DNA from 3 places in the Pseudomonas sp. FG86 genome. Region 3 is predicted to be linked to each of the others. Evidence: predicted binding sites of a transcription regulator. Region 3 holds the regulator's gene; each other region holds the start of a gene.
The links. The regulator FliA, encoded in region 3, starts transcription of late flagellar genes. The targets are predictions, from matches to a motif close to CTAAAGTTTNNNNNNNNNNNGCCGNTAA.
Positions count from the first base shown of each region.

Region 1 (7,595 bases), on a different contig from region 3:
CGAAAATCGCTGCGTTGCCAAGGCCGGCCAATCGACCGGAGGGGTCGAGTTCGGCGGCCATGGACAGCAGGTACGGCAAGCTGAAAAACCACACCATATGAATCAGGCAAGCCGTGGTGGCGAATGCCACGGTGCTGTCGCCGTAGACCATGATCAGGGTGGCCAGTAACGCAGTGCCGAAGCTCAACAGTTGCGGGAACAATAGCCCCAGACGCCGCCCGATCAGCCCGGAAAGGCCGGCACCGAGGGCGCCCGCCAGGATGCTGCCACCGAGGATGGCGCCGATCTGCTGGGGCTCCAGGCCCAGGCTTTTGCCGATGCGTTCCTGATACACCCACAGGGCGGAGTGCCCGAAGAACAGTAGCGCAAACAGCGCGATCAGCAGCATCGACGTCAGCCCGAACGGCCGGGCTGCGCCATGGGCGATGCGTTGGGCGTCCGGGTAGTGCCTGGGTATTCTCCAGCAACCCAGTGCGGCGAGCAGGCTGGTGATGGCCAGCAGGCAAAAGGCACCCTGTACGCCAAACCCCCGCAACAGCAGGGGCATGGAGGTGACCAGCAGCATGCCCCATAACAGGTTGCCGATATTGATCACCGCAAAGGTCGCATCTTTGGACCTGCGCAGTGCCGCGGTCGCATACACCACCGCCATGACCGCGCCACCGCTGGCGCCGCAGATGATTCTGAAGACCACCAGCCATGCCTGGCTGTGAAGCTGGGTGCTGACCAGGTTGCCAGCGGCCAGGATCAACAACGCTACCAGGGCAAAGCGGCGGCGGTCGACACGCGCCATCAACAGCGCACAGGCGCCGCAGGCGATGGCCATCGCGATCAGCTCGGCGGCGAAAATCGCGCCGATGGCATTGAGCGGCACACCCAGTTGATCAATCAACGCGCCGCCCAGAATCGGCTGGATCTGCAGCGTTCCCAGGGAAATGACCATCATCAGGCAGATAGCGCCCAGTGATTGCTTGCTATCGATGGAGTCGAGCGCATTCATCACACATCACCTCAGTCAGAACTTATGGACGTAGCGAACTTGCACGGCGTAATCGGTTTTGCTGCGGTTCTCTACGCCGGTTTCTTTATAGGTATTGAGCCAGAACGCCTTGTCCTCAGTGATCTTCCAGAACAGGCCAGGGCCAATGCCGAGGACTTTCTCGCGGGAATTACTCAAGCGGTCGCCGTTGACCTGGTCATCCGAAATCTGCCGGAAGTAATAGCCGTTGATCCCGATCGAGACCTTCGGGAACACCTCGTACGAGGCCGTAAAGTTGGCCCAGGCCGATTGCCCTGCTTGGGTGTCACGCACCGGTCGCCCTTCAAAGAACTGCGCCGAGCTGCTGGCTGGATCGTCGTTCTTGAAGTTGTACAGGTAATTCAGGCGCCAGCTCACTTCCCAGCGCGGTGCCGGCATCAAGGTCGCGGCCCAGTAGGGGTTGAAGGAGAAGTAGTTGGAGCCGGTATTCAAGTCCTTGTGTTTGTCGTACTTGCCGGTGGGCAGGATCGTATCGAAGGCCACGCGCTGCACAAACACCGGCCGGCCTTCGGCATTGACGATCGGATCGAACTGGATCTGCGGGCCGACCGTGACGTCGCCCAGGCCAACGCCGTTGTCCTTGAGTTTGGCGCCGTTGTCGCCAAAGTCGCCGTCCAGTGAGATCACGGGTACCAACAGGCTCCAACCCAGGTGCGCGCCGCCGCCGATGGTGTCGGGTGAGTAATAGCTGAATTGGTTGATCAAGCTGATGACATTGATCTTCGGGTTATCGAAGTTGCGGTTGTCCTTGCCGCCATTGTCACGAATGCTGCTGGTCGTACTGAATTTCAGATAGGTCTGATGCGTCAGCCCGGGTGGCCCGGCGAACCCGTCGTAGAAGCTGGTGCCGCCCAGGTTGATACCGCTGGGTTGGCTGACGGAGGGCGGAGGAGGGCCCTCGGCAGCATAGGTGGCAAGTGATACGAAGCTCAGAGCCAGGCACGCTGGCAAGGATGGTGTCAGTCTCATTGACGTCGCTCTATTATTGGAGTTGTGAGCTGGGGTAGCTTCCCCTGGCGCTTCAACTCTAATTCCTGAGCTTTTGCGTTACTTGTACACAGCGGTCAGAGTTGACTGAGAGCGTCATGTTGCCGGCGTTAGGCGCTTGAGCGGCAAGTTTGTGCAATCAGCCCACCCCTCGCGCCCCTAGACCTTGAAGCGCTCCACCAACCTTTCCAGTTCATGCCCCAGCCGCGCCAGCTCGTTACTCGACGCTGCGGTTTCTTCGCAGGTGTTGGCCGTCTGCTCGGAAATGTCGCGGACGTTGATCACGCTGCGATTGATCTCCTCGGTGACAGCGCTCTGCTGTTCGGCTGCCGTGGCAATCTGCTGGTTCATTGACTGAATGATCGAGACCTTGCCCGTGATGTTCTCCAGCGCATTGACCGCTCGATGGGTGCATTCCACGCTGCTTTCACTCAGCAGCAGGCTGCTTTCCATGCCGGAGGCCACGGCGTGGGTGCCGCTTTGGACGCCGGCGACCAGGGTTTCAATTTCTTCGGTGGAGCGCTGGGTGCGCAGGGCGAGGTTGCGGACCTCGTCCGCGACCACCGCAAACCCGCGACCAGCCTCTCCGGCGCGGGCCGCTTCGATGGCCGCGTTCAGCGCCAGCAGGTTGGTTTGCTGGGCCACGGCCTTGATCACATCCAGTACGCCGCCGATTTTGTCGCTTTGTTCCTGGAGATGGCGCACCGCGTCCGCCGACTGGTTGAGTTCTGCCGCCAATCGCTGGATTTGCGCGATGGCTTCGCCCACGATCCGTTCCCCTTCGCTGGCCTGCTGATCGGCGATGGATGCCGCCGCAGAAGCTTCTTCGGCATTGCGTGCGACGTTGTGCACGGTGGCGGTCATCTCGTTCATTGCCGTGGCCACATGATCCGTTTCGGCTTTCTGGTTGCTGATGCCGGAATTGGTGTGCTCGGTGACCGCCGACAGCTGCTCGGCCGCGCTGGCCACCTGGATAACACCGGAGCGAATGCCGTCGATCAGTTCGTGGAGGTTGAGCATCATCTTCTGAAGGCCTGATTGCAGCTGGCCCAGTTCGTCACGCCGGTTGACCTGCAGATGCTCGGTCAAATCACCCTGGGCAATGCGGTTCACCGCCCGGAGCGTGTGTTGCAGTGGGTTCACGATTTGACGGGTGATGACCCACGCAGCGAGGGCGCCCAGCAACAGCGCCAAGGCCGCGACGAGCCCCAGCAGGGTCTTGGTGGAAGCGGCGTCGGCATCGCGTTTGGCATTTTGCGATTGAATGAGTTTTTGCGTGGTATCGAGCAGCAGGTCACCCAACTGGCCCATCCGTTTAAACAACGACGCCTGGTCAATGCCGGGGGTGGACAGGTCGTGCAGCAGCCCTCCGTACGCGGTGACCGCATTTTCCTGCTGTTGGATCAGGTCGGCATCCAGTGGGTCAATGAACAGTGCCCGAATACTGTGCAGGTGGGCTGCGAGCTGATCCAGGGTTTGCTGCAACGGTTGATAGGCATTCGGTTGGGAGTTCGTACCGATGCGTAGACGAATGATTCGCAAGTCTTTGGTGTAATCGCTGACCTGCGCAATTTTTTCAACTTTCAGCCCACGGTCCGTCAACGTCACCACGGCGTACCAGCCGGTCGCGGCCAGTAACAACGCAAGCCCCAGTACCAGGCCGAACCCCCAACTTAATTTAGCACTGACTCGGATATTGCTGATCCAGCCGAACATATGGACTCCCGGTAGTAACGCAGGTTGATAAGTGAGTTCTGAGTGTCGACCTTGAATCGCAATGCTTTAGCGTGAGTGTGACGGCGACACTATTACTCCGGCTGGTTTTGAGCACTGCATGAAAAAATATCGAGAGGTGGAATGAAGGGCGGTAGTGCCACTGAAAGGTTAAAGCACCTTGTTTTTCGGGGGGGTGGAAAGATTGGCCAATTAACCAAGTGCGTTTTCAGAAGGCTCATAGTGTGATCTTGTGCTTTAGTCGAATATTCAGGAAGGCCAGGTTCTGGTGAGCCCGAATAGAGAGCGACAAGTTCCCGAAAGGGCCACGATCGTCATCATGAATTTAATGGTTGATGGCTTTTTTCAGGTAGGAAAACAGCTGGTCCTGGCAAGCCCTGTAGTGATTTTCAAGGTTCTCGACCTCCCACATGCGGGCGAGCCAGACCTCATCGCAGGCCTCTTCTAAATGGTTCACGGTTGTCATCCAACTGGTTTGGGCGTTCAGCGTCGCCTGCATTAATTGCAAGAACTCCTCATTAATGGGAAGGGTATTGGGTGTGGATTGTTTGAGGGGCATTAAAAGTACCAGGCAACAATTTTAATCAGGGTGGGGGTTTGTGCTGCCCACTATAAAACGCTGCTCGCAAAGGGCCATATTCGACGAATGGCTAACAAGTCGGGCACTCATAGTTGAATTTTTTAGGTGCGGGTATTCATCCGCTGGATAATATCGTTGTGGTGATAATCATTATTTGTTGCATTAAACCGATGATTCGATTCAGCCGATAAGTTGAGCCTTAAATAATCGCTCTTGAATGATCGGCTGCAACGCTATTGTTGTTGAGAGTGCAAACGCAATCAACGACCGTGGCGGTTTTCCAGGGCCGTAAATAACAACATGCCACCCAGCATGGCCACCATGAACACCAACGCTTGCCAATGCCCGGTCAGCAGGATGGCCACGGCCGGCCCAGGACAAATTCCGGCGATCCCCCAACCGATGCCAAATAACAGGCTGCCGCCGATCAGGCGCCGGTCCAACTCACGCTTGGCAGGGAACTGCATGGGCGCGCCCAGGAGCGAACGGGCGTGTCGGCGTGCCCAGGTCAGCGGGCCAATCGCGACGGCAATGGCGCCGCCCATGACCAGCGCCAGGGACGGGTCCCAGGCCCCAGCCAAATCCAGGAACGCGAGCACTTTGCTCGGGTTGGCCATGCCGGCCAGCAGCAGGCCCAGGCCGAACAGCAGGCCGGCGATGAATGCCGTGACTTTGAGCATGTTCAAACCCCCAGTAGATGACGCAGCACAAACACCGTCAGGAATCCGCTGGCCATGAAACAAACCGTGGCGACCATTGAGCGCGGCGAAAGGCGTGATAAGCCACACACCCCGTGGCCACTGGTGCAACCTGAGCCATACCGCGTACCAACCCCCACCAGCACACCGGCGACGATCAGCCCGAGCCCGCCGCTCTGGAACTCAATCGCCGGCAGCGCGGCAAACAAGCCCCATAGCAGCGGCGCGACCAGCAGGCCCAGCAGAAACAGCGCTTTTTCACTTACGCCTTCGCCACCGCGCTGCAGCAGGCTGCCGATCAGGCCGCTGATGCCGGCGATGCGGCCGTTGCCGACGGCGAACAGGCTGGCCGCCAGGCCAATCAATGCGCCGCCTGCCAGGGACGACCAGGGGGTGAAGTTGAGCCAGTCGACAGTCATGGGGTTTCTCCTGTGCACATCTTGGGGGACTGGCGCGGTTCAGGCGCGCCTGAAAGTCGCTCGTTCAGGTTCATGTATTAATCGCCTTGACCAGCAGGGCCACCGCCACCAGCATCGACACGACGGCAAACCCTCGTTGCAGGTGGGGCCCCGCCAACCGAGCCGCGATCAGGCGTCCGCCGGCCATGCCAGACAATGCGCCCAGAGAGAACGGCAGCGCAATTGCCCACTGCAAATGCCCGGCCGCCGAACTGGCCGCAACGCCGGAAATGGACACCAGCGCTATCACCGCCAGGGACGTTGCCAGCACCGACTGCGTGGTCAAATTCGTGTATCGCTGCAGCGCCGGTACCATCACAAAGCCGCCCCCCACGCCGAGCAGGCCCGACAGCCCGCCCGCGACTATGCCAGACACGGTGAGCGCCCAGGCGCACGGCGCCGTCCAGTTCAGCTTTCCGCGCTGGGGGTTCAATACGCAAGGCGGCGGCTTGGGCGCGACGGCGGTCTTCGAGGCCGGGGAGGGCGGCAACGAGCGTTTGAATACCCGGAACGCCACGTACATCAGCACGCAGGCAAACAGGACCGTTAACGGACGATTCGGTGTGTGTTGTGCCAACCAAAGGCCCAGGGGCGAACAGACGATCCCCGCGGCCGCGATCAACAACGCGGCCTTGTAGCGGACGGTGCCGTTCTTGAGGCCCATCACCGCGCCCAGGGTCGCGGCCAGCCCGACCGCCAGCAGGCCAATAGGCCCGGCCTCGGCCATGCTCAAGCCCGCCCCGAATACCAGTAACGGCACCGCGAGTATGCCGCCGCCGGCACCGGTCAGGGCCAGAATCACGCCCACCGTGAGCCCCAGCAGTAAGACGATGATCATCTGAGTGTCCTTGCCTTCTGCGCGGCATTCATTGGTCGGTCAACTCGGGTTTCGCCAGCCACTCCCGCCCCTTGAGCATGCCCTTCCAGTACAGCGGTGGAAGAATCCGCTCTTTGAGCAGCCAGGCCAGCCTGGAAGGTCGAGTGCCGTCGATCAGCCATGAGGGGAAGCTGGGGGCGACCTTGCCGCCGTAGGTGAACTCCGCCAATACAATCTTGCCGCGCGCCACCGTCAGCGGGCAGGAGCCGTAACCATCGTACTGGGCGATGCCGGTTGCCTTACCGAGTGCCGCCAACACGTTATGGGCCACCACCGGTGCCTGCTTGCGCGCGGCGGCGGCTGTCTTGGCGTTACTGGTGTTGGCTGCGTCGCCCAGGGCATGAATGTTGGCCCAGGTTTTATGGCGCAGCGTGGCGGGCTCGACATCTACCCAACCCGCCGCGTCTGCCAGGGGGCTGACCCGAATGAAATCCGGCGCGATCTGCGGCGGCACCACATGCAGCAAATCAAACTCGCGCGTCACCCGGCGAGCGCTGCCATCGGCGTGTACGCTGCTGAACGTGGCGGTGCGTGCCGGGCCATCGACGTGGGTGAGGGTATTGCCGAAATTCAGGTCGATCCCATACGCCGTGACATATTCCATCAACGCCGGCACATAGTCGGCCACCCCGAACAGCACCGCGCCGGCGCTGTGGAACTCGATGTCGACGGCATCCAGCACACCGCTGCGTTTCCAATGATCGGCCGACAAGTACATGGCTTTTTGCGGTGCCCCGGCACATTTGATCGGCATGGGCGGCTGCGTGAAAATCGCCCGGCCACCGCGCAAGTGTTGCACCTGTTCCCAGGTATAAGGCGCCAGGTGATACAGGTAATTGGAGGTCACGCCGTTGCGCCCCAGGGTCTCTGACAAGCCCTCGATGGCATGCCAATCGAGCTTCAGGCCGGGGCAGACGATCAGTTGCTCGTATTTGACCACCCGGCAGCCATCCAGAATGACCGCGTTTCTCTCGGGTTCGAAGGCCGCCACCGCGGCCTTGATCCAATGCACGCCGCGGGGCAGGGTGGCGCCCATGGTGTGGGCCGTTTGACGCGCATCGAACACACCGCCGCCGACCAGCGTCCAGCCAGGTTGGTAGTAATGCACATCGGCCGGGTCGACGATCGCGATGTCGAGCCCCGGCGCGCGGGCCAGCAGGCTGGAGGCGGTGGCGATACCCGCCGCGCCAGCGCCGATGATGACCACGGTGTGCTGCGCCTC
Region 1 covers NZ_JBMDIS010000007.1:67,253-74,847, reverse strand. The annotation lists gene ACODSV_RS06950 (MFS transporter) at 1-1,000, opposite strand, end outside; gene ACODSV_RS06945 (SphA family protein) at 1,016-2,008, opposite strand; gene ACODSV_RS06940 (methyl-accepting chemotaxis protein) at 2,186-3,742, opposite strand; gene ACODSV_RS06935 (hypothetical protein) at 4,086-4,319, opposite strand; gene ACODSV_RS06930 (DUF6691 family protein) at 4,601-5,020, opposite strand; gene ACODSV_RS06925 (YeeE/YedE family protein) at 5,023-5,457, opposite strand; gene ACODSV_RS06920 (sulfite exporter TauE/SafE family protein) at 5,528-6,334, opposite strand; gene ACODSV_RS06915 (bifunctional protein tyrosine phosphatase family protein/NAD(P)/FAD-dependent oxidoreductase) at 6,363-7,595, opposite strand, start outside.
Region 1: the regulator FliA is predicted to act here: its motif matches at 3,785-3,812, upstream of ACODSV_RS06940 (methyl-accepting chemotaxis protein).

Region 2 (7,595 bases), on a different contig from region 3:
GCCGCTGCATCCGGCGCCGATGGAGCCGCGCTTCTTTATCAAGCGGGTACCGCAGTCGTTGAGTACGGTGCTGGGGGCGGGGCTGATCGTTGGCTCGTTCTACGGCTTGGCGCCGCTGTATGCGTCCCAGCAGGGGCTGACTACCGAGCAGGTGGGTCTGTTCATGGGTAGCTGCATTTTTGCCGGTTTGGTGGTGCAGTGGCCGTTGGGCTGGCTGTCGGATCGCTATGATCGTGCGTTGTTGATTCGCTGCTTCGCCCTGTGCCTGGCGGTTGCGGCATTACCGTTGGCCATCCTGAGCAAGGTGCCGTTGGAGGTGCTGTTCGTGGCCGGGTTCCTGTGTTCGTTGGTGCAGTTCTGTCTGTACCCGCTGGCGGTGGCGTTTTCCAACGATCACGTTGAAGGTGATCGGCGGGTATCGCTGACAGCCATGTTGCTGGTGACCTACGGGGTCGGCGCCAGTATCGGGCCGTTGCTGGCTGGCGTGGTGATGAAACTATTTGGCAGTCAGATGCTGTACGCGTTTTTCAGCCTGTGTGCGCTGATCCTGGTGTGGCGTATCCGTCCTAAAGCCGTGACCAACCTGCATCAGGTCGATGATGCGCCCCTGCAGCACGTGGCCATGCCTGACAGCATGTCCAGTTCGCCGCTGGTGGCTGCACTTGACCCGCGGGTCGATGAGCAAGTGGTGCAAGAGCAGATGCAGACAGCTGCTGCTGAGCCTGAGCCTGAAGTCGACTCGGTACCACCGACGGATGAGCCGCCTTTCGAAGGACCGCCAGAACCTATAGGTCCGGATGAGCACCCCCATGACCTGAGCAGGGCGCGCCCCTGAAAGCAAAAACGGGCAGATCCTGAAAGGGTCTGCCCGTTTTTTTGTCGCGATCTTCACACTTAGAAGTCGTCGTCCTTGTCGAAGCGTCGCGCTTCGCGTTGCAGTTGATACACAAATCGTTCGACCTGGCGCTGTACCAGGCCGCTCATGTTGTGGAAGCGCACGCCTGCGAAGGTGGTGTTGATCTTCTCTTCGAAATGCAGGTAACGCAGTTCGACGGAGGTGGTCATGCTGCCGAACGGCAGGGCAGCGATAAAGCGATCGTAGACCTGGCCCAACTGCAGGCGTTCGGAGATATCGCCTTCGAAGCGCAATTTGCAGCCGGTGGCGGAAATATCCAGCAGCTTGCCGCTGACCGGGGCCTTGAGTTTCTCGCCGCCCAGCTCGATATTGACCAGTTGGGCCAGCTTCAGTGCCGCGCGGAAGGCATTGCGGCGCTGGTGGTAGACCACCTCGCCCGGCATGGCGCCGGTGTAGATGCGATGGCCATCTTTTTCGCTGATGGTCAGGGTGCCATTGCTTTCCCAGGCGACGCGTACGCCGTCGTGAAAGCCTTCGATGCGGAAGGGTTCGCCATTCTCAAGGTGGCGTTCGCCATCACGCGGGATCATTTCGTCCAGGGCCAGGGTCTTGCTGTCCCGATCGACATCGACCAGGTAGCTCTGGAAGCGCTGGCTGCGTTCGTGGAAGGTGATGATCAGCGGATCATGGCTTTCTTGCAGCATTCGCAAGGTGCCGGCGATTTCCAGAGGCGTGGTGAGCACCTTGGGTGGCTGCGGAGCATCTTCCGCATTAAGGGCGTTGAACACGGTTCTTCCATCTCCAGACAAAATACGACTACACGCAAGAACCGGCATTTTGCCAGTATGTGGCGGGCCTTGGATAGGCTGTGCCGAAAACGGGCGTCAGGCTTGGCTGCGGGTGCTTGGTTTGACCAAGCGTGAGGTAGAGCCTTGGGCGTTGTACAGCGCCGGTGGCTCACCGCCGTGGAGTATACGCAGCTGGTTGGCGGTCGTAGCTTGCTGAAGCTGGATCGACTGGCCGTTGAGCAGGTTGACTTCCTGGCACTGGCTGAGCAATTGGTTGAGTTCTTTGCTTTGGGCCAGCAGTTGATCGCCGACCGAGGAGTGGCTGGCCAGTTGGGCGAGGCCGTCGTGATCGGCCGGCAGGCCCAGGCTGGTGAGAATCTGGCTGCGCTTCTTGCCATGCTGTTCCAGCAGGACAATCAGCGACTGTTTGCGCGCCAGGATATCTTCCAGTAGAGGCATATCCCGGCCGTAGAGGGCCAGGGTCTCTTCTTTCAGCAGCTCGAGCAATTGTTGCGTCGGCGCCAGATCATCAATGATCAGTTGAAGCAAGGTTTCGTCGTGGTGCATGGCTGGCCTTGGTTTTAAGCGTCCAAAAGCCCTGCGCAGGCCTTTGCCTAGCGCTCGGCTTCGAAGTTAAGCAGCTTGCTGGCTACACGGTTGCTGTCGACTTTATAGCTGCCATCGGCGATAGCCTGTTTCAATTCGGCCACGCGGGCTTTATTGACCACAGGTTGGTCGCGCAGCGAGTCAGTGACCTTCTGCAACTGTTGAGCCTCATTGCTCAGGTGTACGGATTCCCCGCTTTGGCTGGCGCTGGCCTGTTCTGTCTTGGCAGGCAGAGGCTGGGCCTTGGCTTCTACGCTGTCCTTGGTGCCGCTGGTGCGCGTAGTGCCTGGCAATGCCGGGGAGTTATTCAAACGACTGAAATCGATGACCATGATAATTAAAAACCTCTGGGTATTTGGACGCTTGCCATGTTTTCGGCCATACCCGGACAAACTTTAGGCTCGATTGACAATAAACCTGCACGCGCAACATCTGGCACACAGTGTAGGAAAAGCTGGCGTCCTATTCCAGTGATCTATAAAGCAACCTCGACTTGTCCGGGGGCTGTCACCCGTGCCTTGATGACACGATTGGAGTTGAGGTTCTTGACGCGTATCTGCTCACTCATGCCTCCGTTGGACAGCGCTTCACCCGGCATTTTCACATTCAAACCGCCGCTGCTCGCGGAAATTACCACCTGGTCACCCTTGCGAACCACCTCGGCCTGCTCCAGATGGACCAGGGTAATGACCTGATCGGTGACCATTGGTCGGGTAAGTTTCTGCCCGATGGCCTGATCGACCGACGTCAGATAGCCCTGGTTGATCAAACTGATGTCGCGTTCACGCAAGGCCACGTCCTCGAAACCGATGATGCCAGTGCGTTTCAACGGTCTTACCACCACCACGACATCGCGGAACAACTTGACCTGCGCTGGCACAAACACGGTCCAGGGCGCGGCGCCCTCGCAGCGAACCTTCACCGTCACACGGCCGATAGGCTGTGCGGGGCTTTCCAGGGACGCTGTCAATTCCTTGTCGCACATTGGCATGCGCAAGCGCGGGTCTAGCTGGTTGACCTGGATTTCATAGCGCCCAGGTGTCTGGGTGGTCGCCAGATAATCTTCTACAGTGAACTCAAGAAAGCCTTGAGTGACGCCGATAAGTAGATCAGGCAAGGTGACGTTATCTGCGCGGGCCGTGGTTCCCAGGCTCAAGGCAAGCAACGCCATCGAGACGCAGAGCAATCTGCGGCTGCGTGGGAGGCGAAGGCGTCGGGAAACTGTCGTTTTAATGTCCATAGCCAATAAATAGCAAAGCTCGTGCCGTTTAGTATTGGGTACGCGTCGTACCCCCGAAGGTTTTAGCGTAGGAGTCTGGGCATGGCAGGTGTAATGGATTCAGTAAACCAGCGCACACAGCTGGTAGGGCAGAATCGCCTGGAGTTGTTGCAGTTTCGTCTGGACGGCAAGCAGCTATACGGCATCAATGTGTTCAAAGTGCGGGAAGTGCTGCAGTGCCCCAAGCTGACGATCATGCCCAAGTCCAGTCCGGTGGTGTGTGGCGTGGCCAACATCCGTGGCGCGACCATCCCGATTCTTGACCTGGCCTTGGCGACAGGGTCGTCCGGTCTGCAGGATCGCGAGAACCCGTTTGTGATCATTACCGAATACAACACCAAGACCCAGGGTTTCCTGGTGCGCTCGGTGGAACGCATCGTCAACATGAACTGGGAAGAAATTCATCCGCCACCCAAGGGCACCGGTCGCGATCACTACCTCACGGCAGTGACGCGGGTGGACAACCAGCTTGTAGAAATTATCGACGTGGAGAAAATCCTCGCCGAAGTGGCGCCCACCTCTGAATCGATTTCGGTCGGTGTGGTGGACGCCGATACCGCGCACAAGGCGATTTCCTTGCGCGTACTGACGGTGGACGATTCTTCGGTGGCGCGTAAGCAGGTGACCCGTTGCCTGCAAACCGTCGGCGTGGACGTGGTGGCGCTCAATGATGGTCGCCAGGCGTTGGATTACCTGCGCAAGCTGGTCGATGAAGGCAAGAAGCCTGAAGAAGAATTCTTGATGATGATCTCCGACATCGAGATGCCGGAAATGGACGGCTACACCCTCACGGCTGAGATACGTAACGATCCACGCATGCAAAAATTGCATATCATCCTGCATACTTCGTTGTCGGGCGTATTCAATCAGGCGATGGTCAAGAAGGTCGGTGCCGACGACTTTCTGGCCAAATTCCGCCCTGATGACCTGGCATCCCGGGTAGTCGACCGGATCAAGGCAGCAGATCACGGCTAGGGGCTTTTTCCCTGGCGGTCACACGATTTAAGAGGCGGTATCTTTGTCTACGGGTAATTTGGATTTCGAACAGTTCCGGGTCTTCCTGGAAAAAGCCTGTGGCATATTGCTTGGTGAAAACAAGCAATACCTGGTATCCAGCCGTCTCAACAAGCTGATGGAACAGCAGGGCATCAAGTCCCTGGGTGAGTTGGTCCAGCGGATCCAGAGCCAGCCGCGCAGTGGGCTCAAGGAAATGGTGGTCGATGCCATGACCACCAACGAAACCCTGTGGTTTCGCGATACATACCCCTTCGAGGTGCTCAAGAGCAAAGTGTTGCCGGAGGCTATCAAGGCCAGCCCGGGCCAGCGCTTGCGCATCTGGTCGGCAGCCTGTTCTTCGGGGCAGGAACCGTACTCGATTTCGATGACCATCGATGAATTCGAGCGGACCAACATGGGCCAGTTGAAGGCCGGTGCGCAAATTGTGGCGACGGATTTATCCGGCACCATGCTCACCAACTGCAAGACCGGCGAGTACGACAGCCTGGCCCTGGGGCGTGGCCTGTCCCAGGAGCGCCTGCAACGTTACTTCGACCCGAAAGGGGCGGGGCGCTGGGCGGTCAAGGCGCCGATCAAGAACCGAGTGGAGTTTCGCTCGTTCAACCTGCTCGACAGCTACGCCAGCCTGGGCAAGTTCGACATAGTGTTCTGCCGCAACGTGCTGATCTACTTCTCTGCCGAAGTGAAGAAAGACATCTTGCTGCGCATCCACGGCACCCTCAAGCGCGGCGGTTACCTGTTTCTCGGTGCATCCGAAGCGTTGAACGGCCTGCCCGATCATTTCCAGATGGTGCAGTGCAGCCCGGGGATCATCTACCAGGCCAAGTAATAAAGAATGTGGGAGGGGGCTCGCCCCCGATAGCAGTGGTTCAGTTGATGTATCTATCACTGATACACCGCTATCGGGGGCAAGCCCCCTCCTACATTTTTTTTGCGGCAAAGTTGAAGAAAGCGGCAACTCCCCATTGCCGCTTTACTGGCGTCACGCGGAAAACGGTTGCCGCTTTTCTGGCATTGCCGTCGGCAAGCTCCCCGCAACCCCTTGATATCCGTGCTTTCACAAGATTGGCATGCACCTTGCTATAACCCTGTTAACGCACAGCAGGTCAGCCTAAAGGTTTCCGCCATGAGCATCAGCTTCGATAAAGCGCTCGGTATCCATGAACAAGCCCTGGGCTTCCGCGCCCAGCGCGCTGAAGTCCTGGCCAACAACATTGCCAACGCCGATACCCCGAACTACAAGGCTCGGGACCTGGACTTCTCCGCCGTGCTCGCAGCACAGCAGGACAAGACCAAGAACGGTACCTTCGCCTTGAACATGACCAACAGCCGTCATATTGAAGCGCAAGGCCTGAGCAGTGGTGACGAGTCGCTGCTGTATCGCACGCCGATGCAGCCATCCATCGACCAGAACACCGTCGACGCCCAGCTGGAGCAATCGGCCTATGCCGAAAACTCGGTGAACTTCCAGGCCAGCTTTACCCTGCTCAACAGCAAATTCAAAGGGCTGATGTCAGCCCTGCGTGGAGAGTAAGCCATGTCCCTGTCCAGTGTTTTCAATATTGCCGGTAGTGGCATGAGCGCTCAAACCACGCGCCTCAACACCGTCGCCAGTAACATCGCCAACGCCGAGACCGTGTCTTCGAGCATTGACCAGACCTACCGCGCCCGCCACCCGGTATTTGCCACCATGTTCCAGGGCGGCCAGAGCGGCGGCAGCGATTCGCTGTTCCAGAACCAGGACGCCGCCGGCCAGGGCGTGCAGGTGCTCGGCGTGGTCGAAGACCAGAGCAACCTCGAAGCACGTTACGAGCCTAACCATCCCGCCGCGAACGAAAAGGGTTATGTCTACTACCCCAACGTCAACGTGGTCGAGGAGATGGCCGACATGATTTCCGCCAGCCGCTCGTTCCAGACCAACGCGGAAATGATGAACACCGCCAAAACCATGATGCAGAAGGTCCTGACCCTGGGTCAGTGATAAGGGGCGCCAAATAATGGCCATCGTTGATACGTCAAACAACTCGGCAGTCCAGGACCTTTTCAATTCCAAGGTCAAGACCGCAACGGACAACAGCAGTCTTAACAGCGCTACCAAGGCGGCGACAGGCAGCCAGTCGCTGGGTAAGGATGCGTTCCTGCAGTTGCTGGTGACCCAGCTGAAAAACCAGAACCCGCTGTCGCCCCAGGACAATGGCGCGTTCGTGGCCCAGTTGGCTCAGTTCAGCAGCCTGGAAGGCATCAACACCCTGAACGACTCGGTCAACGCGATCTCCAGCAACTTCAGCTCGTCGCAAGCACTGCAAGCGTCGTCGCTGGTAGGGCGTTCGGTGGTCATCCAGACCAGCCAGTCCAGCGTGGACACGAGCAAGAGCATGACCGGTTCGGTAGCGGTGACTTCGGCGGTGGGCAACGTCTCCATCAAGATCACCGACAAGGACGGTGCCGTGGTGCGCACCATCGATATGGGCGAGCAGGCTGCCGGCAACCAGAGCTTTATCTGGGATGGCAAGGACGACAAGGGCGCGGTCGCCCCAGCCGGCACCTACACCTTCAATGCCACCACCAAGAACGACAAGGGCGATGCGGTTGCCCTGGCCACGTCGCTGCCGGCAACGGTAACGAGCGTGACCCTGAGCCAGACCGGCGGCGAAATGCTGCTGAACCTGGCGGGCGGCATGGGCAGCATCAAGCTGTCGCAAATTCAGACTATCGGTACATAGAGCCGGCTAAATACGGCAGAGGGAGAGAAACATGTCTTTTAACATCGGCCTTAGCGGCCTCTATGCGGCCAACAAACAACTGGACGTGACCGGCAACAACATCGCCAACGTCGCGACCACTGGCTTCAAATCGTCCCGTGCTGAATTCGCGGATATCTACGCGGCCTCCAAACTGGGTACCGGCCAGAACAGCATCGGCAACGGTGTGAACCTGGCGGCAGTGTCCCAGCAGTTCACCCAGGGCGACGTCAACAACAGTGGCGGCATCCTGGACATGGCGATCCAGGGCGGCGGCTTCTTCGTGCAGAAGGGTACCGACGGCTCGC
Region 2 covers NZ_JBMDIS010000028.1:69,893-77,487, reverse strand. The annotation lists gene ACODSV_RS19035 (MFS transporter) at 1-835, shown strand, start outside; gene ACODSV_RS19030 (flagellar brake protein) at 895-1,644, opposite strand; gene ACODSV_RS19025 (flagella synthesis protein FlgN) at 1,741-2,211, opposite strand; gene flgM (flagellar biosynthesis anti-sigma factor FlgM) at 2,259-2,582, opposite strand; gene flgA (flagellar basal body P-ring formation chaperone FlgA) at 2,726-3,490, opposite strand; gene ACODSV_RS19010 (chemotaxis protein CheV) at 3,572-4,504, shown strand; gene cheR (protein-glutamate O-methyltransferase CheR) at 4,548-5,375, shown strand; gene flgB (flagellar basal body rod protein FlgB) at 5,673-6,080, shown strand; gene flgC (flagellar basal body rod protein FlgC) at 6,084-6,527, shown strand; gene flgD (flagellar hook assembly protein FlgD) at 6,544-7,269, shown strand; gene flgE (flagellar hook protein FlgE) at 7,301-7,595, shown strand, end outside.
Region 2: the regulator FliA is predicted to act here: its motif matches at 2,622-2,649, upstream of flgM (flagellar biosynthesis anti-sigma factor FlgM).

Region 3 (7,595 bases):
GGCCCAGGCGCACCAGACGGTTACGCACCAGCACCAGTTCGCCGACCATGTTCATGATGTCGTCCAGTCGTGCGGTATCGACCCGTACGGTGGTTTCGGCTTCACTGGCAGGCTTGTCGGCCACGGCAGCGGCAGGCGCACGCGCGGCGGCCGCGGCGGCTGGCGCTGGGGCTGGCGCCGGTTTGGCGGCAGCAGGCGCGGCGGCCTTGGCCGGTGCCGGTTTCGCGGCCACGGGGGTGGCAGTCGCCGCAGCAGCCGGGGCCACTTCGGTGAACTTGCCCTTTCCGTGCAATTCGTCGAGCAGGGCTTCGAATTCGTGATCGGAGATCAAGCCGTCGTCAGCAGGGGCCGCAGCGGCGCCCGGTGCAGCTGGCGTCGGCGCCGCGCCAGTGGCCGCGACTTCCGGCAAGGCATCGGCGGCAAAGGTGCCCTTGCCATGCAACTGGTCGAGCAACGCTTCGAATTCGTCATCGGTGATATCGGTACTGGCCGTTGCCGCCGGCGTTTCCGGGGCAGCCGCAGTGGCCACGGCATCAGCCGCGAACTGGCCTTTGCCATGCAACTGGTCGAGCAGGGATTCGAACTCTGCGTCGGTGATGTCTTCGCTGGTCGGCTCGGCAGGCGCAGCGGCCGCGGGTGCGGGTGCGGGTACGGCCGACGGTGCTTCAGCCTCGGCCTTGACCGCATTGAGAGAGTCGAGCAACTGCTCGAACTCGCTGTCGGTGACATCCGCTTCGGCTTCGACCACCGGCTCTGGCGCCGCTTCCACCACCGGCGCGGCCGAGGTGTCGGCAGGTTCTGCCAGGCGCGCCAGGGCGGCCAGCAGTTCCGGGGTGGCGGCGGTGATCGGGGCACGTTCGCGCACTTCGCTGAACATGCCGTTGACCGCATCCAACGCTTCGAGGATTACATCCATTAACTCCGAGTCAACGTGACGCTCACCCTTGCGCAGGATGTCGAACACGTTTTCGGCGATGTGGCAGCACTCCACCAGCTCATGGAGCTGGAGGAAGCCGGCGCCCCCTTTTACAGTATGAAAACCGCGAAAAATTGCATTGAGCAGGTTCGCATCATCCGGGCGGCTTTCCAGCTCGACCAGTTGTTCGGACAATTGCTCTAAAATTTCGCCGGCCTCTACAAGGAAATCCTGAAGGATTTCTTCATCGGCGCCGAAGCTCATGGGTGTGCTCCTTAGAAGCCTAAACTGGATAACAGGTCATCTACGTCATCCTGACCTGACACAACGTCTTCACGTTTATCGGCATGAATCTGCGGACCTTCACCCTTGGCGAGATGTTTTTGTGGATCTTTTTCAGAGAGGATCGCTTCGCGGTCATGTTCGATGCCGGCGAAACGGTCGACCTGGCCGGCCATGAGTACCAATTTGAGCAGGTTGCTTTCCACTTCGGTGACCAACTGGGTCACACGCTTGATCACCTGACCGGTCAGGTCCTGGTAATCCTGGGCGAGCAGAATGTCATTGAGGTTGCTGGAAACCGTACGGTTTTCCTGCTCGCTGCGTGACAGGAACCCTTCGACCCGACGGGCCAGCTCACGAAACTCTTCTGCGCCGACTTCACGGCGCATGAAGCGACCCCAGTCAACGCTCAGCGCCTGGGCTTCCGTGGCCATGCCGTTGACCAGGGGCGTGGCGTTTTCCACCAGGTCCATGGTGCGGTTGGCCGCTGCCTCAGTCAGCCTGACCACATAGGACAGGCGTTCGGTGGCGTCGGTGATCTGCGAAATCTCTTCGGCTTGAGGCATGTGCGGGTCAATCTGGAAATTGACGATCGCACTGTGAAGCTCGCGTGTGAGCTTGCCCACCTCCTGGTACAGGCCGCGGTCACGGGTCTGGTTGAGCTGATGGATTAACTGCACCGCATCGCCGAACTGGCCTTTTTCAAGGCTGTCGACCAGCTGGTGAGCATGTTTTTTCAGGGTCGACTCAAAGTCGGCCTGCGATGATTCTTTTTGCTCCATAGCTCCCCCGTGGCAGCATTAGCCGTGGATGCGTTCGAAGATTTTTTCGATCTTCTCTTTCAAGGCCTGCGCAGTGAATGGTTTGACCACATAGCCGTTAACCCCGGCTTGGGCGGCTTCGATGATCTGTTCACGCTTGGCTTCGGCGGTCACCATCAGCACGGGAAGACTGCGCAGTTTTTCGTCGGCACGCACGTGGCGCAACAAGTCGATACCCGTCATGCCCGGCATGTTCCAATCGGTTACCAGAAAGTCGATGCTCCCGCTGTTGAGGATCGGAATCGCCGTAAGGCCGTCATCCGCCTCGACCGTGTTTGTGAACCCAAGGTCACGCAACAGGTTTTTTATGATCCGCCGCATCGTTGAGAAGTCATCAACGATGAGGATTTTCATGTTCTTGTCCAATTCGACCTCCAAGCAGTCTTAAACGCGCCCAGCACCTGGACGCGCCATTTCAATCAACAGGCGTTACACAAAAAGGACTGCCCAGGGCACCACGGTTAGCCCCCGCGGCGGCCAAGGCCCTCGCGGTTGCGTCTGCAGTGTCCCCACACTGCCTGTCAGCGCGCGCGCCACTCTCCCAATCGCCCCCGCAAGCGGGCCGCGCACTGGCTGTGCAGCTGGCTGACACGCGATTCGCTGACCCCCAGGACCTCACCGATTTCCTTGAGGTTCAGCTCTTCGTCGTAGTACAGCGCCAACACCAGTCGCTCACGCTCCGGCAAATTGGCAATTGCGTCGGCCAATGCGCCCTGGAAGCGTTCATCCTCCAGGTCACGCGACGGCTCCATATGCGTACTCGCGCCGTCCTCGTGCAACCCTTCGTGTTCGCCGTCCTGCAACAGGTCGTCGAAACTGAACAGGCGGCTGCCCAAGGTATCGTTCAAAATCCCGTAATAATCGTCGAGACTCAATTGGAGTTCGGCCGCAACTTCATGATCTTTAGCGTCGCGACCGGTTTTTGCTTCAATTGACCGAATTGCGTCACTGACCATGCGCGTATTGCGGTGTACCGAACGCGGCGCCCAATCGCCTTTGCGCACCTCATCGAGCATCGCGCCACGGATACGGATACCCGCATACGTCTCGAAACTCGCGCCCTTGCTCGCGTCGTATTTGGTCGACACTTCGAGAAGGCCGATCATGCCGGCCTGGATCAGGTCTTCGACCTGGACACTGGCGGGGAGGCGTGCCAGCAAGTGATAGGCGATGCGTTTGACCAAAGGCGCGTAACGCTCGATCAACTCACCCTGACTGTCACGGGCGGACTTCTTGTAGGCGTTGTAGCCGGTCGCTGTCATAGCACGGGTCCTGCGCTCGTCTGATGCACCAATCGCTCGACGAAAAACTCCAGATGCCCCCGAGGGTTAGCGGGCAACGGCCAAGTATCGACCTTCTGAGCAATAGCCTTGAACGCCAAGGCGCATTTCGAACGAGGGAACGCTTCGTAGACTGCACGCTGCTTTTGCACAGCCTTGCGCACACACTCGTCATAGGGAACTGCGCCGACGTATTGTAGGGCGACATCGAGAAAGCGATCCGTGACCTTGGTCAACTTGGCGAACAGGTTGCGGCCTTCCTGCGGGCTTTGGGCCATGTTGGCCAGCACGCGGAAGCGGTTCATGCCGTAGTCGCGGTTAAGCAGTTTGATCAGGGCATAGGCGTCGGTGATCGAGGTGGGTTCATCGCAGACCACCAGCAACACTTCCTGCGCGGCGCGCACGAAGCTGACCACCGACTCGCCGATCCCGGCGGCGGTGTCGATCACCAGCACGTCGAGGTTGTCGCCGATATCGCTGAACGCCTGGATCAGACCGGCATGCTGCGCCGGGCTCAGGTGCACCATGCTCTGGGTGCCCGAGGCGGCCGGTACGATACGGATCCCACCGGGGCCCTGGAGCAGCACATCACGCAGCTCACAGCGGCCCTCGATCACATCGGCGAGGGTGTGTTTGGGCGTCAGTCCCAGCAGAACGTCGACATTCGCCAGCCCCAGGTCAGCATCCAGCAGCATGACGCGACGGCCAAGCTCTGCCAGCGCCAGGGACAAATTCACTGACACGTTAGTTTTCCCGACGCCACCTTTGCCGCCGGTCACCGCGATCACCTGTACGGGATGCATGCTGCCCATTTTATTTCTTTACCTTGTCTTGCTTAGACGCAGGCTACATGGCTTGGCCGCGTGAATCGCTTGCAGACCATCGATGTAGATACATTTCACGGTGTTCATACTGACTCAACCCACCCGTTTTGCCGGGTTGTGGTAGAGGTCAGCGAACATGTCGGCCATCGCTTCCTCGCTAGGCTCTTCTTGCATTTGCACGCTGACGGCACGGCTGACCAACTGATGACGGCGCGGCAGATGCAGGTCATCCGGGATCCGCGGCCCGTCGGTCAGGTAGGCGACCGGTAGTTCATGACTGATGGCCAGGCTCAACACCTCGCCCAGGCTCGCCGTTTCATCAAGCTTAGTCAGGATGCAGCCGGCCAGCCCGCAGCGCTTGTAGCTATGGTACGCAGCGGTAAGAACTTGTTTTTGGCTGGTGGTTGCAAGCACCAGGTAATTTTTAGACTTGATGCCACGCCCGGCCAGGCTTTCCAGTTGCAGGCGCAAGGCCGGGTCGCTGGCTTGCAGCCCCGCGGTGTCGATCAGCACCACGCGTTTACGCAGCAACGGGTCGAGCGCGTTGGCCAGCGACTGGCCTGGGTCGACGTGGGTCACCGACACATTGAGGATGCGACCCAGGGTCTTGAGTTGCTCCTGGGCGCCGATACGGTAGCTGTCCATGCTCACCAGCGCGATATTCGAAGCGCCGTATTTGAGCACATAACGGGCCGCCAGCTTGGCCAGGGTGGTGGTCTTGCCCATGCCGGCAGGGCCGACCATGGCGATCACACCGCCCTCTTCCAGGGGTTCGATTTCCGGGGTGGCGATCATCCGCGCCAGGTGGGCCAGCAACATGCGCCAGGCCTGGCGAGGTTCTTCGATTTCGGTGGTCAGCGCCAACAGGTCGCGGGACAACGGGCCAGACAGGCCGATGCGTTGCAGGCGACGCCAGAGGTTAGCCTGGTGCGGTTTGCTGCCTTGCAACTGGGTCCAGGCCAGCGAGCCCAACTGCACTTCCAGCAATTCACGCAGGCCGTTGAGTTCAAAGCGCATCGAATCGAACACGCGCTGGTCGACTGCGGCAGCCGGCGCGGGCGCTGCAGGACGTGGCGGTTCTTTGAACGTAGGTTCGACCAGCGGCTCGGCAGCGGTCAGCGGCAAGCCGGCGAACAACTGGCGATTGGTGGTGGCATCGCTGTCACCCCGCATGCTCAGCTCAGCCTGGGCCGACACAATGCGCGAGGCGGTCTTGCGCAGCTCGTCTTCGAGTTCCATGTTCGGCACGCGCGGGGCCAGCGCCGAAGGGGTGTAGTCCAGGGCAGCCGTCAGCTCGACACCGCCAGCAATACGGCGGTTACCGATAATCGCAGCGTCGGCGCCCAGCTCATCACGGACCAGTTTCATGGCCTGACGCATATCGGCGGCGAAAAAACGCTTTACTTGCATAACCCACTACCTCAGCCGTTGGGCCCAACTGTCGCGACGATGGTCACTTGCTTATTGTCAGGAATTTCCTGGTAAGCCAATACGTGCAAATTCGGTACTGCCAGGCGTCCAAACCGCGACAACATCGCTCGGACCGGGCCTGCTACCAACAGAATCACCGGCTGGCCCTGCATTTCCTGGCGCTGCGCCGCGTCGATCAACGAACGCTGCAGCTTTTCAGCCATGCTCGGCTCCAGCAGGACACCCTCTTCCTGGCCAAGTCCGGCCTTCTGAATACTATTGAGCAATATTTGTTCCAACCTTGGTTCCAAGGTGATCACAGGCAGCTCGGAGTCAAGCCCCACAATGCTTTGCACGATTGCGCGGGACAATCCGACACGCACCGCAGCCACCAGCGCGGCAGTATCTTGACTCTTGGCGGCATTGTTGGCGATAGCCTCGGCGATGCTGCGAATATCGCGTACCGGCACCTGTTCGGCGAGCAACGCCTGCAGCACTTTGAGCAGCTGCGACAGCGACAGCACGCCCGGCACCAGCTCTTCGGCCAGTTTTGGCGAGGCTTTGCTGAGCAACCCCATCAATTGCTGGACTTCTTCGTGGCCGATCAGCTCGTGTGAGTGCTTGTACAGAATCTGGTTGAGGTGGGTGGCGACCACGGTGCTGGCGTCCACCACGGTGTAACCCAGCGACTGCGCCTGGCTGCGCTGGCTGATTTCGATCCACACCGCTTCCAGGCCAAAAGCCGGATCTTTGGCGGTAATGCCGTTGAGCGTGCCGAACACCTGGCCGGGGTTGATCGCCAGTTCGCGGTCGGGGTAGATCTCGGCTTCCGCGAGGATCACGCCCATCAGGGTCAGGCGGTAGGCGCTGGGGGCCAGGTCGAGGTTGTCACGGATGTGTACGGTGGGCATCAGGAAGCCCAGGTCCTGGGACAGCTTCTTGCGCACCCCCTTGATCCGCGCGAGCAATTGCCCACCCTGGTTGCGGTCGACCAGCGGAATCAGGCGGTAGCCGACTTCCAGGCCGATCATGTCGATCGGGGTCACGTCGTCCCAGCCCAATTCCTTGGTTTCCTGGGCACGGGCCGGGGATGGCAGCAGTTCCTGCTGGCGCGCGATCTCTTGCTGGGCCTTCACCTTGATCGTGTTCTGTTTTTTCCAGAACAGGTAGGCGCCACCCGCAGCCATGGCCGCCATGCTGAGGAACGACACATGGGGCATGCCGGGCACGAGCCCCATGATCGCCATGATGCCCGCCGCCACGGCCAGCGCCTTGGGCGAGGCAAACATCTGCCGGCTGATCTGCTTGCCCATGTCTTCGGAGCCCGACGCACGGGTCACCATGATCGCCGCAGCTGTAGATAACAACAGTGATGGCAATTGCGCCACTAAACCGTCACCGATGGTCAGCAAGGCATACACCTTGCCGGCATCGCCGAAGGTCATGCCGTGCTGGAAGATCCCGACCGCCATGCCGCCGATCAGGTTGATGAACAGAATCAACAGGCCCGCGATGGCGTCACCGCGTACAAACTTACTGGCGCCGTCCATGGAGCCATAGAACTCGGCCTCCTGGGCCACTTCCAGGCGGCGCGACTTGGCCTGGTTCTGATCGATCAGGCCAGCGTTGAGGTCGGCGTCAATGGCCATTTGCTTGCCGGGCATGGCGTCGAGGGTAAAGCGCGCGCTCACCTCGGAAATCCGCCCGGCCCCCTTGGTCACCACCACGAAGTTGATGATCATCAGGATCGCGAACACCACGATACCGACCACGTAGTTACCGCCGATCACCACCTCACCGAAGGCCTGGATCACCTTGCCTGCGGCAGCGTGGCCGTCCTGGCCGTGGAGCATCACCACCCGCGTGGAGGCCACGTTCAGCGCCAGCCGCAGCAGGGTCGCAATCAGCAGGATCGTCGGGAACACCGCGAAATCCAGCGGCCGCAGGGCATACACGCAGACCAACAGGACGACGACGGACAAAGCGATGTTGAAGGTGAAGAACACATCGAGCAGGAACGGCGGCATCGGCAACATCATCATTGCCAGCATCACCAGCAACA
Region 3 covers NZ_JBMDIS010000094.1:1,200-8,794, reverse strand. The annotation lists gene ACODSV_RS31290 (chemotaxis protein CheA) at 1-1,180, opposite strand, end outside; gene ACODSV_RS31285 (protein phosphatase CheZ) at 1,192-1,980, opposite strand; gene ACODSV_RS31280 (chemotaxis response regulator CheY) at 1,999-2,373, opposite strand; gene fliA (RNA polymerase sigma factor FliA) at 2,541-3,281, opposite strand; gene fleN (flagellar synthesis regulator FleN) at 3,278-4,111, opposite strand; gene flhF (flagellar biosynthesis GTPase FlhF) at 4,217-5,533, opposite strand; gene flhA (flagellar biosynthesis protein FlhA) at 5,545-7,595, opposite strand, start outside.